3 regions of the Saccharopolyspora gregorii genome follow, and region 3 is predicted to be linked to each of the others. Evidence: riboswitches for the same ligand, from Rfam matches in the RefSeq annotation. Region 3 holds a riboswitch; each other region holds the start of a gene.
What was found. A riboswitch is a leader RNA that binds a small molecule or an ion and turns the genes downstream of it on or off. The one in region 3 is predicted to bind thiamine pyrophosphate.
Positions count from the first base shown of each region.

Region 1 (4,746 bases), 350 kb from region 3:
GGCAGCGAGCCGAGCGTGATCAGGTAGCCGAAGCCGACCGTCACCGCGGACACCCCCAGCGGCAGCATCAGCGCGAGGTCGAGGCTCTCCGCGACGAACCTGCGGCGCACGGCGACGAGCACGAACGAGGCGAGCAGCCCGAGCAGCAGCGCCATCCAGGTGGCGTCGACCGCGGTGCGCACCGAGTTCAGCGCGGCTTCGAGCCCGGTGACCTCCAGGGTCCCGGGCTGCCCGGTGCCCAGCAGCGCGCGGTAGCCCGCGAGGCCCCACCCGTCCCTGGTGGACACCGACCGCACCAGCAGGGAGGCGATCGGCGCGAGCAGCCCGCACAGCACCGCACCGGCGAGCCCGACGATCCACCACTCGGCGCCTTGCGGCGGCCGGGCGGTGGTCGCGGGCGCGCGCAGCCGCAGCGCGGTCTCCCGGCGGCGGCGCGCGATGGTGGCCACGAGCAGGGCGGCGACGACGGCGACCAGCTGCAGCAGGGACAGCGCCGCGGCGCCGGGCAGGTCCAGCAGCTGCACGGTGCGCAGGTAGATCTCCGTCTCCAGGGTGCGCAGCCGACCGCCGCCGAGCACCAGCACCACCCCGAAGCTGGTGGCGCTGAACAGGAACACGACGGCCGCCGCCGATCCGAGCGCGGGCAGCAACGCGGGCAGCGTCACCGAGGTGAAGGTGCGCAGCCGCCCGGCTCCCAGCGATCGGGCGGCGTCCTCCATCCGCCGGTCCAGGTGCCCCCACAACCCGCTGACGGTGCGCGCGACGACGGCGACGTTGAAGAACGCGTTGGCCAGCACGATCGGCAGCACTCCCCCGTCGGCGCCGAACAACGCGCGGAAGGCCATGCCCACGACGATCGTCGGCAGCACGAACGGCACGGTCACCGCGACCCGCAGCAGCCCTGTACCGGGCAGGACGAGCCTGGCGAGCACGTAGGCGAGCGGCAGCCCGCAGAGCAGCGCGACCGCGGTGGACGCGGCGGCCTGCCCGAGGGTGAAGCCGACGAGCCGCCAGGTGGCCGGCTCGGCGAGCACCGCTCCGACGTCGCCGCGCACGCCCAGCCCGATGATCGCCGCGACGGGCCAGGCGAAGAAGACCCCGAGGAAGCCGAGGACGACCGCCGCGGCCAGCGCCACCGCAACCCGGCGGCGGAGTTCGCCGGTCATCCCCGGACCAGCGTCCGCCACTGCTCGACCCACCGGTCCCGGTTGTTCTCCACCTCGTCGGCGGGCAGTTCCGCGGGCCGCGGCGGCAGCGGCGCGCTGGCCGCCCAGCCTTCGGGCAGCGGCACCCCGTCGACCGCGGGGTACACGTACATCTGGTCGGCGACCTGACCTTGGAACTCGGACGAGAGCAGGAAGTCCACCACTTCCCGCGCCGCCTGCGGGTCCTTCGCGCCGGTGAGCACGCCCGCGTACTCGACCTGCCGGTAGCAGGTGTCGAGCAGGGCCTTGGTGCGCGGCGCACCGTTCTCGTCGACCTCGGCGGCGGGCGAGGACGCGTAGGACAGCACGATCGGTCGCGGCCCCTGGCCGGTGGAACCGGAGAAGTCCTGGTTGTAGGCCTCTTCCCAGCCGGAGGACAGCCGCACGCCGTTGGCGTCGAGGGCGCGCCAGTAGTCCTGCCAACCGGGCTCGCCGAAGGCGTCGATGGTGCCGAGCAGGAACGCCAAGCCAGGGGAGGACGTCGTCGGGTCCGGCATCGAGGTCAGGTCTCGGTAGCGGGGATCGGTGAGGTCGCGCAGCGTCGTCGGCTCCGGCAGCCGGTGCGCGGCGAACCAGGCGGTGTCGATGTTCAGGCACACGTCGGCGACGTCGACGGCGGTGAGCCGGTTCTGCTGGTCCTGGGCGTAGCGCTGCGGTCCGCGGTCGGCGGCGGCGGGCCGGTACGGGGCGAACACGTCGGCGCGCAGCGCGCGGGAGGCGAAGGTGGAGTCCACGCCGTAGGCGACGTCGCCGAGCGGTGCCGCCTTGGACAGCGCCAGCTTGTTGGTCAGCTCTCCGGCGTCACCGCTGTTGCGGATCTCCAGGTGGATGCCGCTGCGCTTCTCGAAGTCGGCGAGCAGCGCCGGGTCGGCGACGAACGAGTCGTGCGCGACGAGGGTGACGGTGCGCGCCGCGGTGTCCTCGCCGGAGCTCCCGATGAGCGAACATCCGGTGGTGAGCGCGGCGGCGGCGAGTGCCGCGGCCCAGCGCAGTAAGGGGTTCAACGGTCCTCCCGAGTAGCACACCGGTCTCGGCCACGCGTGCGAACTCGAGCTGATCGCGACACCTCCCTGCGCCGGCATGATCCGGTTCAGGTGCGGACGGTCGAGGGGATGCGCCCCTCCTCTCAGCCCAGCGCGCTGGACTCCCGTGGCGACCGGCAGTCTACGTGCCGCCACCGAGCCGGGGGTCGACGGTCGCGTTCCGGCCGTCCGACGACCACCATGTGGGCATGACCGAACTGCTGAACGACACCCAGGTCGCCGAATCGCTGTCCCGGCTGCCGGAGTGGGCCCAGGACGGCACCACGATCGTGCGGAGCGTGGAGTTCGCGAGCTTCCCGCAGGCCATCCAGGCGGTGAACCGGGTCGCGGAGATCGCGGAGAGCGAGAACCACCACCCGGATCTGGACATCCGCTGGCGCACCGTCGTGTTCGCCCTCTCGACGCATTCGGCGGGTGGCCTCACCGCGAAGGACTTCACGCTGGCGGAGGAGATCGACGGGGTGGTCGACGCGTTGGCGTGAGCCGGTCAGCGCACCGGTCGGCCGAGGACGAGCCCGGCGGCTTCGGCGGCGCAGCCCCAGGACAGCGACACCCCGCAGCCGGAGTGCCCGTAGTCGTGCACGACGGTGGCGCCGCCGAACCGTTCGGTTTCCAGCCGCACGGCGTCGCGCCCGGGGCGCAGTCCGACGGTCTCGCCGAGGACTTCGGCGCCGGCGAGCAGCGGTTCGACCTGCGCGCAGCGGCGCAGCACGGCGGCGCTGTCGTCGCGGTCGGGTGCGCGGGACCAGTCGTGCTCGCCCGCGACGCCGCCGAGCACGACTCGGTCGCCGTGCGGGACGTACGAGGTGAACTCGGGTCCGGCGCCGACTTCGACGAAGTACTCGCTGATGCCGGGGTTGCGGACGAGGACGTGCTGCCCCCGCACGGGCCGCACGCCGGGGTCGCCGACGAGCTCGTGCGCGCCGACCCCGGTGCAGTTGACGATGCGGTCCGCTTCGGCCGCGGCGTCGGCCAGCGAGGACACCGGGCTGATCAGCAGTTCGCCGCCGGCGGCGAGCAGTCTCCCGGTGAGGTGTTCGAGGTAGCGCGGCATGTCGATCAGCGGGAGCGTCGCCCGGTAGCCGCTGCGGAACCCGGCGGGCAGCTCGTCCGGGGTGCAGCGGCGCAGGTCGGGCAGCAGCAGCGCTTCGGGCGGCAGCTGGTCGCCGAGGTCGACGCGGGCGGCCATCCGCCCGGTGGCGAGGTGCACTCCGCTGGTGTCGTCGGCGGCCAGTTCGACCAGCGCGCGGTAGGTGTCGGCGACCCACCGGCGCACCCGGTCGGCAGGTTGCAGCAGCGCCGGCCCCCAGATCGCGCCGGCGACGGCGGAGGTGGTGTCGGCGGGTGGCTCGTCGGTGCGCACGCGCACCGGCACGCCGGATTCGGCGAGGATCACGGCGGTGCTGAGCCCGATCACCCCGGCTCCGATGACCAGGACGGTCCCGTTGGCGGCCATTTCGGCACGCTAGCAGCGCTGCCCGCCGCGCACGGCCTGCTCGGGGCGGGTTTCGCGGCCGCTCGGCGCGGTCCTAGTCCTCGACGATGGTGATCGTGCCGGTGCCGCCGCAGTTGCTGCACCCCTTGCCGTTGCAGTCTCCGCAGATCAGGGTGATGTGCTGCATGCGCACAACGTAAATCGCCTGGTCACGGCGTGCGACTCAGCTGTTCCGGGGTGCGCCGCCCGCAGTTCGCGGCGGGCCGCGCTGCGCTACCGACCCCGCAGCGCTTTCACTCGGACGTGCCCGGGTCGGTGCGGTGGCGGGCGCCGGAATCGCGGTCGCCCCGCCGTTCGTCCTCGATCGAGGGTCAGCCGATCGGCAATCATCGCGATCCGGCACCGGTCCCGATGCGCACCGGTCGACCGGAACTATTCGGCGCGGTGGCGGTGTTCCTCCGGTCGAACCTGCTCGCTCTCCGCGGCGCCGTGCCGCTCTCGAACGGTGTGATGCGATGTCGAACCGTCCGGATCCGCTGCCGGTCGAGGGGCCCCGCCGCGCGAGCCCCGTCGAAGCGGAGTTCGCGCTGGCGACCGCCGACCTGCCCTGGTCGGTGCGGATACCGCCACCCGCGGACGGGTTCCGCGCCTCGCTGCACCGCCACCGGATCGACGACCTAGCGCTGGTCGAGTGCGCGACCGCGCCGTTCAGCGGGGTGCGCGGTGCCCGCCAGCTCGCCGGGACCGACGGCGACTTCGTCGTCGTGCTGCTCGTCGACGCCGGGGGTGTCCGCTTCGAGCAGGGCGGTGCGGAGTGGTCGCTGGTCCCCGGGGACGTGCTGGTGTGGGACAGTCGCCGCCCGGCGCGGTGCAGCGCGGACCGCCCGTTGACCGCGCGCAGCCTCGTCGTGCCGCGCGGGATCCTCGACGACGTGGGCTGTCCGCTGCGCGTCGGCGAACCGGCGGGCGGCCGGGTTCCCGGGGTGCGGCTGCTGCGCGGCTACCTCGACGCGCTCCATCCGGTGCTGCCCGAGCTGCCCGCAGGGTCTGCGGTGGCGGCGCG
Region 1 covers NZ_CP059556.1:5,599,750-5,604,495, forward strand. The annotation lists gene H1226_RS24490 (ABC transporter permease) at 1-1,166, opposite strand, end outside; gene H1226_RS24495 (thiamine ABC transporter substrate-binding protein) at 1,163-2,209, opposite strand; TPP riboswitch at 2,256-2,366, opposite strand; gene H1226_RS24500 (4a-hydroxytetrahydrobiopterin dehydratase) at 2,437-2,730, shown strand; gene H1226_RS24505 (FAD-dependent oxidoreductase) at 2,736-3,704, opposite strand; gene H1226_RS24510 (AraC family transcriptional regulator) at 4,199-4,746, shown strand, end outside.
Region 1: it holds a riboswitch for thiamine pyrophosphate, as region 3 does, so the genes downstream of both, H1226_RS24495 (thiamine ABC transporter substrate-binding protein) here and thiD (bifunctional hydroxymethylpyrimidine kinase/phosphomethylpyrimidine kinase) in region 3, are expected to answer to the same signal.

Region 2 (4,746 bases), 1.5 Mb from region 3:
GGAGGCTCGCGCCCAGAAGCGCTGCGGGATGCGCCCCGCCCCGGCGGCGAGGCGGCCCGCTTCGACAGCGGCGCGCATCGCGGCGGCCATCCGCTCCGGGTCCTGGGCCCGGGTGACGGCGCTGGCCAGCAGCACCGCGTCGCACCCCAGCTCCATCGCCAGCGCCGCGTCGGAGGCGGTGCCGATGCCCGCGTCGAGCACGACCGGCACCGACGCGCGGGACACGATCATCTCGATGTTGTGCGGGTTCCGGATGCCCAGCCCGGTGCCGATCGGCGAGCCCAGCGGCATCACCGCCGCGCAGCCCACGTCCTCCAGCCGCGTCGCCAGCACCGGGTCGTCGTTGGTGTAGGCCAGCACCACGAAGCCCTGGTCGACGAGCTGCTCGGCCGCGTCCAGCAGCTCCACCGGGTCCGGCAGCAGCGTGTCCTCGTCGGCCACCACCTCCAGCTTCACCCAGTTCGTCCCCAGCGCCTCCCTGGCGAGCTGCGCGGTGAGCACCGCCTCCGCCGCCGTGCGGCAGCCCGCGGTGTTCGGCAGCGCCTCGATGCCGAGCCGGTGCAGCAGGTCCAGCACGCCGGTGCGGCCCCCGGCGTCGGCGCGGCGCATCGCCACCGTGGTCAGCTCGGTGCCGGAGGCCAGCAGCGCCCGCTCCAGCACCGACAGGTTCGCCGCTCCTCCGGTCCCCGTGATCAGCCGGGAACCGAACTCCCGGCCCGCGATCACCAGCGCGTCGTCCACGTCAGCCCCCTTGCACCGCGGTGAGCACTTCGACGGCCGCCCCGTCGCGGAGTTCCGTCGCCTGCCAGTTCGCCCTGGGCACCACGGTCCCGTCCACGGCGACGGCGACGCCGCGCTCGGGCACGCCGAACTCGGCGAGCACCGCCGCCAGCGTCGCGTCCACCTGCACGGGACGTTCCGCCCCGTTGATCACCACTTGCACGGTCGACCTCCTCCGTCGCCTGCGGGAACCGGTCCGGCGACCGGTGGTTCGCGGCCCGACAGCTCTGCCAGCACCGCGTCCGCGGTGATCGGCGCGAGCAGGAACCCGTTGCGGTGGTGGCCGGTCGCGGCCAGCACCCCCGGCTCCAGTTCGCCGATCACCGGCAGGTTGTCGTGCGTGCCGGGCCGCAGCCCGGCGACGGCTTCGAGCAGCTCGTACTCGGCGATGCCCGGCAGCACCCGTTCCGCGTCGGCCAGCAGGTCGCGGACGCCGCCGGCGGTGACGGTCTCGTCGAACCCGGCGTCGTGCTGGGTGGCGCCGACGACGAGCCCGCCGTCGTCGCGCGGGACCAGGTAGACCTGCCTGCCGCGCACCGGGCCGCGCACGGTGCGCGCGGGCGGGGGCAGCGCGGTGGGGCGCGCCCGCAGCCGCAGCACCTCGCCCTTGACCGGGCGGATCCGGCCGGTGAGCGCCGGGTGCAGCTCGCCGGAGCGGGCACCGGCGGCGATCACCGCGACGTCGCAGCGCAGGGTCCGCTCGGCGAGCTCCACCTCGCCCGGCCGCACCCACCGCGCCGCCCCGGCGCGGAACCGGACGCCCGCCGCCTCCGCCGCGGCCCGCAGCGCGGCCAGCGCCAGCCGGTTGTCCACCGCCAGATCGCCGGGCACCTCCAGGCCGCGCCGCACCGCGGGCCCCAGCGAGGGTTCGAGGCGGCGCACCTCCCGGCCGCCGAGCCGGGTGACGGTGCGCCCCAGCGAGGCGAGGTGGTCGGCGAGCATGTCCAGCTCGGCGCGGTCGGCACCGTCCACGCCGACCACCAGCGTGCCCTCCCGGCGCAGCCCGGACGGCAGCCCGGACCCGCGGGCCAGCTCGGCGGCGAACGACGGCCAGCGGCGCAGCGACTCGGACCCGAGCTCCAGCAGTTCCTCTTCCCCCGGCGCGGCCTCGGCGACCGGGGCGAGCATCCCGCCCGCGACCCACGACGCACGCCGCTCCCCCGCATCGACGACTTCGACGCGGTGGCCCGCGCGCGCGGCCGTCCACGCGACGGAGAGACCGATGACCCCGCCACCGACGACGGTGACGGACGACTGCTGCTGCATCTGCGCTCCCTGCGCCGGCATGACCCGGATCAGGTTCGACGGTCGGGGCCTGCGCCCCCTCTCAGCCCGGATCCCGGGCTCCCGTGCCAACCACCACCACCGTACTCACCCGCCCGCGCGAGGTCAGCCGCCGCCCGGCCGCGGACTACCCTGGGGGCATGCCCGGATTGGACGGTTACGGCATCCGCACGCGGCTCGCCGACGCACGGTTGTACCTCTGCACCGATGCGCGCGCGGAGCGGGGCGATCTGGCGGAGTTCGCCGACGCCGCGCTGTCCGGCGGCGTGGACGTCGTCCAGCTGCGGGACAAGGGGCCCGGCGGGGCGCCGCTGGAGGCGCGGCAGGAGCTGGCGGCGCTGGAGGTGCTCGCGGAGGCCTGCGTGCGGCACGGCGCGCTGCTGGCGGTGAACGACCGCGCGGACGTGGCGCTGGCCGCGAAGGCCGACGTGCTGCACCTGGGGCAGGACGACCTGCCGGTGGACGTGGCGCGGCGCATCGTCGGCGACGAGGTGGTGCTGGGGCGTTCCACGCACGACGTGGTGCAGGCGGACGCGGCGTCGACCGAACCGGGCGTGGACTACTTCTGCACCGGCCCGGTGTGGACGACGCCGACGAAACCGGGCCGGGAGGCGGCGGGCATCGAGCTGGTGCGCCACGCCGCGGAGCACCGCGGGCACGGCAGGCCGTGGTTCGCGATCGGCGGCGTCGGCCACGACAACCTCGCCGAGGTGGTCGCGGCGGGCGCGGAGCGGATCGTGGTGGTCCGGGCCATCACCGAGGCCGACGATCCGCGCGCCGCCGCCGAATCCCTCAAGGCCGGACTACCCACCTGACCACCGACCCGGCCCGGCCGGGTCGCGACTCTTTCCTGTCAGCGGCAAAGCCGCTGAGCGGAGACCCAGCACGCAACGGGACCACCCGCGGGTTCTCAGCGGGATTCTCGCGAGGACAGCTTTTTCGCCTGTGGCGGAGCCACCGGTGAAAAAGATCCCGCAGCGAGAATCCCGCTGAGGTTCCGCCACCCCCGTGCTACGCAGCAGAAGTAGCAAAATTAAAACGAGACGGGCTGCGTCTCGTGGGGCTGAGACGCAGCCCGTCCGGCTGCCATCACCCGGTGACCGGGCTCCCGATCACTCCGTGATCAGGGTCAGGCCGTAGGCGTCCAGGATCTCGTTGACCGGCTGGAAGTAGGTCGTGCCACCGCTGGTGCAGTCGCCCGAACCACCGGAGGTCACGCCCTGCGCCTGGTCACCGGCCAGCCACGAGCCGCCGGAGTCGCCGGGCTCGGCGCACGCGTCGGTGCGGGTCAGCCCGGTGACGGTGCCCTCGGCGTAGTTCACCGTCTGGTTCTTGGCCTGGACGGTGCCGCAGTGCCAGCCGCTGGTGGAGCCGGACCGGCAGATCGAGGCGCCCTCGGCGGCCTCGGTCGAACCGGCGACGCCGACGGTGCCGCCCGCGTAGTCGTTCACCAGGCCGCGCGGGGTCTCACCGGAAGCGACCTCCACGTAGGAGTAGTCGTCCCCGGGGAACGAGGAGCCCGCGAAGGTGCCGGACGGCGTGCTGGTGGTGTCGCCCTCGCTGCCGCAGTGCCCGGCGCTGACGAAGCCGCCCTCCACCGAGAAGCCGACGGAACAGCGGGCGCTGCCGCCGATCGTGTAGGCGTTGCCGCCGATCACGTCGGCGAGGATGCGCGGGGACTCCGCGGATTCGACGACGCGCACGGCCTGCGCGTCGACCCCGGTGGCGTGCACGAACTCGTTCGCGGCGGCACCCGCGCCCTCGGCGGCGGTGACCACGACCGAGTTGGCGGCCGAGTCCAGGTACCAGCCGGTGACGCCCTGCGGCGCCTGGCGGGTGTTGAGCCCGTCGACGACGCCGGCCAGCTGCGCGGTGCTGTGCTCGACCAGCTTCGGCTCGGCGCCCGCGGCGCGGATCTCGTCGACCAGGTTCGCGTCGGTGGTGCCGACGACGAGCTTGCCCAGCTCGGCGTCGTAGCGCGAACCGCCGAACGCGTCGGCGAGCACGCCGCGCAGCGTCCGGTCCGCGGTGTTGGCGATGGCCTCGCTGTGCAGCCGGGCCTGCGCCTGGTCGGCGGTGAGGCCGAAGTCGCGCTGCATGGCTTCGAGCTGGGTGGCTGCCTTCTCCAGCGGCGCGGGGGCGACGGTCGCCGAAGCGGGCATGGTGAAGGCCGCGACGGTTCCGGCCGCCAGCACGATCGTCCCGGCCATTCTGGCCGCGAGCTTGCGCGTCATAGGTGGGTCTCCTACTCCTTGAGGTGGGGCTCAAAGATCCCTACGAGGAGCCAGTATTGGTGGGGACCACCGCCCGGCACATCCACCTTTCGACGCATCGACGCGCAAAAATTCCCGGTTATCCGGCATTCCGGCCGGATAACCGGGAATCGTCACCATTCGCTGCTCTCCGATCACGGAGAGTCGGGCTGCTCCTGCATTGCGGATTCGCCGCCCGCGGAACCCCGCTCGCCGGTGGGACCGGACTCGGGCCCCTGCTCGCCGGTGGGCTGCGGGGCTTCGGAGGCGCCGGTCTCGCGGGTCGGTTCGGTGGCCTCGCTCCGCCCGGTCTCGGTGGTCTCGGTCGGTTCGCCGGAGGTGGGCTCGCCGGAGGTCCGCTCCGCGGATTCGGAGCTGCTCTCCTGCTGCTGCGAGGAGGTCGGTTCCGCGGATCCGGTCTCCTGCGGCG
Region 2 covers NZ_CP059556.1:436,410-441,155, reverse strand. The annotation lists gene thiG (thiazole synthase) at 1-741, opposite strand, end outside; gene thiS (sulfur carrier protein ThiS) at 743-943, opposite strand; gene thiO (glycine oxidase ThiO) at 931-2,046, opposite strand; TPP riboswitch at 2,036-2,141, opposite strand; gene thiE (thiamine phosphate synthase) at 2,205-2,879, shown strand; gene H1226_RS01980 (S1 family peptidase) at 3,177-4,298, opposite strand; gene H1226_RS01975 (hypothetical protein) at 4,472-4,746, opposite strand, start outside.
Region 2: it holds a riboswitch for thiamine pyrophosphate, as region 3 does, so the genes downstream of both, thiO (glycine oxidase ThiO) here and thiD (bifunctional hydroxymethylpyrimidine kinase/phosphomethylpyrimidine kinase) in region 3, are expected to answer to the same signal.

Region 3 (4,746 bases):
GAAGGGTTCACCGGTCCGAAATGGTGTGTTCCGGTGCCGCCGCGGCCACCACGGCCTCCCGGATCGCGGCCCGCAGGCGACCCGCCTCCAATGGTGCCAGCACCGCCGTCTCCCCGGGCGGAGCGACGACCACGACGTTGCCCTGGTTCACGTACACCGCCATGTTCCGCCGCCTGCCCGCCACATCGCGGCAGCTCACCTGCCACTTCTCGTCGTCAGCCACGTGGCCTCCCTCCCTGGGGGAACGCTCGTCCGGTGCGTCCTCCACCGGTAAGACGACTCAGGATCACGGACGTGACGGGTGTTCGCCTGATTAATCTTGGAATTCCACCGGCCCGTGCCCGCGGGGTTCCACCACCGGGTGAGCGCTGCTGGGAGACTGCGATCATGGCTGGATACGACGGGATGCTGTGGCGCACCCTGCACCGCGTGCTGCTGGTCCTCGCGGTCGGCGTGCTGGGCCTGCTGCTCGGCCTCGGGCACGAGCCGAGCCGGGCCGACTCGCTGTTCGGCGTGCTCGTCGTGGCGCTCGTGGCGCTACCGGTGTGGATCACGTTCCAGCGGATGACGCCGGTCGCCCGCGGGAACCTGCGGGCGCTGCCGCGGCACCGGCCGCTGATGACCGCGATGATCGGGCTGCTGGGCCTGGTGGCGCTGTTCGTGCTCGGCTGGACGATCGCCAACGCGCTGTTCCCCGGCACGCTCGCCCCGCTCGCACTGGCGCTGGTCGGCGTGGTGCTGGCGGCGTTGGTCGCGCTGCTGAACCGGGTGCTGTGACATCGCTTCCCCGCGGCCCCGGACGCCGGGGCCGCGCGAGGAAGCGGCAGGTCAGACCGGGCGGACCGTCAGCGCGCCCGGCTCGGCGGTGAACGTCAGCGCGCCCTCGAAGTCGGCGATGGGCAGCTCGTCGCGCACCAGGCGGTGCGGCGCGTCAGCCGTCTCCACCCGCACCTCGGTGGCGGTGAAGGTCTGCTCGGCGAAGTCCGGGCCCGCGAGCCGGACCTCCAGCCGCTGCTCCCGCAGGGTGACCACCGCGGAACCGCCGGGCACCGAGATCGGCTCGCCGTCGGCGGTGACGATCAGGCTGCCCTGGCCCTCGGTCTCCGGGCGCACCGCCACGTGCGAGAGGGCGACGTCGCGCCGGTCCTCGGCGGCGGTGACGCCGATGACGTCCCGCGAGTCCTGCCCGGCCTCCTCGTCGCCGCGCACCGCCAGCAGCGGGGCGCGCAGCTTCGCGGCCAGCCGGTACGGCTGCCAGGAACCGGCGCCGATCAGGTTCACCACCGACGTGATCTCGCTGTCCGCGAGCAGCCGCTCGCTGCCCACGGCCGGGGTGATCTCGATGGCCGCCACCCCGCGCTCCTCCAGCAGGTCGCGCAGCGCCTTGGCGCGCAGCCTGCTGTTGCGGTCGAACCCGCGGGTGATGGCGACGGCTCCGGACGTCCCGCCCTGCGCTGCGGCGTCGGCGAGACCGGCCAGCGGAGCCCATACCTCCGCCGGATCCGGCCGGGCGGAGCGGCGGGAACGGGCGGTCTGGGGGGCGTCGGCAGTGGTGTCCATTGCGTCAACTTTAATCCGCCACGCAGGGTCGCCTCACTAGGCGATCAGCCCTGAGCGGTGTGACTTCCCTCGCCCTAGGCGTCCCAGGTGGTGACTACGAGATCGCCGTCACGCGCGAGCTGTTCGTCGACCGCCTGCTCGCACTCCGCGCAACGCTCCGTGATGCGGCGGCTCGACGGTTCCTTGGTGGCGGGCCACGTCTCGTGCGGGAGCTTGATCGTCGCATCGCACAGGGTCTGCACCGGATCACCGGCCGGTCTGGCGCCCGGGCGCACCGTGATCGCGTGCCGGACCCGCTTGCCCGCTCCGACGATCCACCACACGTGCTCTTGATCGGGGAACATTGCCGTCCCACCCCCATACCTGTCAGGACGACCCGCGGGCGCGCAGTTCGTCCGGCTTCGGTCCACTGGCCGGATCTCGAACTCTAGACGGAACGATCAGCGCGCACGTTGCATTCGCGTGGCGGGGGCGATCGGCGGCTGCGCTGCTCCGATCGTGTGAGAGCGGCTGTTCGGCGGAGCGGTCTCGACCCGCCGCTGACCCGGTGCTGGGCCGCCCGAACCAGGGCGCCGGGCCCGGAACCCGCTTGTGGTGAGAAGGATCACCGCTCATGCTGGGCGCGTCGAGCGAGCGGAACCCGGAGGCGCACCCCGTGACGGACCTGCACTTCCCGCGTCCGCACGACGATCCGCGGGAGCCCGGTTCCCTCGCCCGCTGGCTGGTCTCCGACGGCGCCCGGGTGCGCAGCGGAGCCCCGGTGGCCGAGGTCGTGACCGACGGCGCCCCGCGCACGGTGCGCGCCCCGGCGAGCGGAACGCTGTGGCGGCAGGGCAGGGCGGGGGAGCGGTTCACCGCGGGCGCGATCATCGGCCTCGTCGAGTGAGTCCGCGGCTTGACGCCCGTTGCTAGGTTGGGGCCAGTGACGCGGGGTGCCCGGACGGCCGGGCTGAGAGCAGACCCGTCGAACCTGACCTAGTTCGTGCTAGCGGAGGGACGTCACCGACGTGACCACTCGTGCTGCCCTGCCCGGATCCGACCGGGTCCCGAACGTGCTCTCGATCGCGGGGACCGATCCCAGCGGCGGAGCCGGCGTCCAAGCGGACCTGAAGGCCTTCTCCGCGAACGGCGCCTACGGCATGTCCGCGGTGACCGCGCTGGTCGCGCAGACCACCACCGGTGTCGCCGAGGTCCGCGAGGTGCCGCCGGAGTTCGTCACCGCCCAGCTCACGACGCTGCTCGACGACGTCCGGGTGGACGCGGTGAAGATCGGGATGCTGGCGAACGCCGAGGTGATCCGCGCGGTCGTCGCCGTGCTGGACCGCTACGCCCCGCCGCACGTGGTGCTGGACCCGGTGATGGTCGCGAAGAGCGGCCACCGGCTGCTCGCCGACGAAGCGGTCGCGGTGCTGCGCGACGAGCTGCTGCCGCGCGTCGACCTGATCACCCCGAACCTGCCGGAAGCGGCGGACCTGCTGGGCGAACCGGAGATCACCGGCTCGGCCGAGATGGCCGCGCAGGCGCAGCGGCTCGCCGACCTGGGCGCGAAGCAGGTGCTGCTCAAGGGCGGGCACCTGCGCGCGGAACCCGCCAGCGCGGACCTGTTCCGCGGCGACGGCGAGGTGCGGTGGCTGCGCAGCGAGCGGATCGACACCGCGAACGACCACGGCACCGGCTGCACGCTGTCCGCGGCGATCGCGGCGCTGCGCCCCCGCAGGTCCGACTGGGCGACCGCCGTGCGGGACGGCAAGGACTACCTGACCGGGGCGCTGCGGGCCGCGGAGCGCCTCGACGTGGGCCGCGGGCACGGGCCCGTGCACCACTTCCACCGCTGGTGGTGAGATCGGAGGGACGAAGGTCATGAGCAGGTTGCCCGATCCGCCCGCGGGCGGTTTCTGCGCCCGCGCCTGGGAACGCACCGCCGAGCTGCAGCGGGCCGTGGTGGCGCACCCGTTCAACGCGGCGCTCACCGACGGCACCCTCGACCGGGAGCGGTTCGCGTTCTACATCGTGCAGGACGCCCGCTACCTGATCGCGTTCGCGCAGGCGCTGTCGGCGGCCGCGACCCGGTCCGAGGATCCGGCGGACGCGGCGTTCCTCGCGGGGGCCGCGCGGGGCGCGCTGGTGGAGGAGCGGCGGTTGCACGCGGGCTACGTCGAGGAGTTCGGGCTCTCCGCGGACGACCTGGCGGGGGTGGCGACCTCGCCGTCGTGCACCGCCTACACCTCGTTCCTGCGGGCGAGCGCGCTGGTCGACCCCTACCCGGTGCTGCTGGCGGCGGTGCTGCCGTGCTTCTGGGTGTACCAGCACGTGGGCAGCGAGATCCTCGCCGCCGTCGGCGACGTGTCGGCGCACCCGTACCGGCGGTGGATCGAGACCTACGCCGACGAGGAGTTCGCCGAAGCGGTGCTGGCGGCCCGCGAGCTCACCGACCGGGCGGCCGCGGCCGCCGACGAGCCGGTGCGGGAGCGGATGCTGGCCGCGTTCTCGCGTGCCACCGAGTACGAGTGGATGTTCTGGGACGGCGCGTGGCGCCTGGAGCGGTGGCCGACGGCGCAGTGGCTCCCGGCGTGAGAAGTCGTTGCGGCGGCACGGTTTCCGCGCTGCGGCGGATGCCCGGACCCGATCACCCTCCGCGACGTGTCCTGCGGCGCGGCGGGGGCGGTGACGCGGGTGGTCAGCCGCGGTGCGGGCGCTCGCGGGAAGCGTGATCAGGAGCACTTTCGGGCGGTGTTAACGAACACCCTCAGCCACGACGATGAGGCTCACGACACGTTCGTTCGGCGTGTTCGGTCGTGGGAGGTCCGCCTCCCACCGCGCGGGGTTCGGTGGCCTTGAGTACGGGGACTTCAATTCTGATCATGCTGGCGGGGATGCTGGTGCCGGTGCTGGCCGCAGCCCCCTTCTACATCGCCGACCGCCGGGCGGACGCCGAGTCCGCCCAGGCGGAAACGGAGCCTGAGAAATCGTCCGCGGACATCCACGTGCTGCGGCCCCGCGCCGAGGGCACCTGCGAGACCGGGCAGGCGGCGGCCTGAGCGCGCCGCTGCCCGGCCCGGCGGCTCAGTCCCCGTAGATGGACCAGGCGAGCTTCGACTTGGCCTCCTGCAACGCGTCCAGCGTCGACCGCTCGTAGCCGCCTTCCCGCGGCTGCGGCGGCACCTGGAGGCCCTCGCTGAGGCCCCA
Region 3 covers NZ_CP059556.1:5,248,645-5,253,390, reverse strand. The annotation lists gene H1226_RS22805 (hypothetical protein) at 8-223, opposite strand; gene H1226_RS22800 (hypothetical protein) at 388-777, shown strand; gene H1226_RS22795 (hypothetical protein) at 829-1,560, opposite strand; gene H1226_RS22790 (hypothetical protein) at 1,635-1,904, opposite strand; gene H1226_RS22785 (lipoyl domain-containing protein) at 2,174-2,446, shown strand; TPP riboswitch at 2,479-2,574, shown strand; gene thiD (bifunctional hydroxymethylpyrimidine kinase/phosphomethylpyrimidine kinase) at 2,568-3,401, shown strand; gene H1226_RS22775 (TenA family protein) at 3,421-4,134, shown strand; gene H1226_RS22770 (hypothetical protein) at 4,389-4,598, shown strand; gene H1226_RS22765 (polysaccharide pyruvyl transferase family protein) at 4,624-4,746, opposite strand, start outside.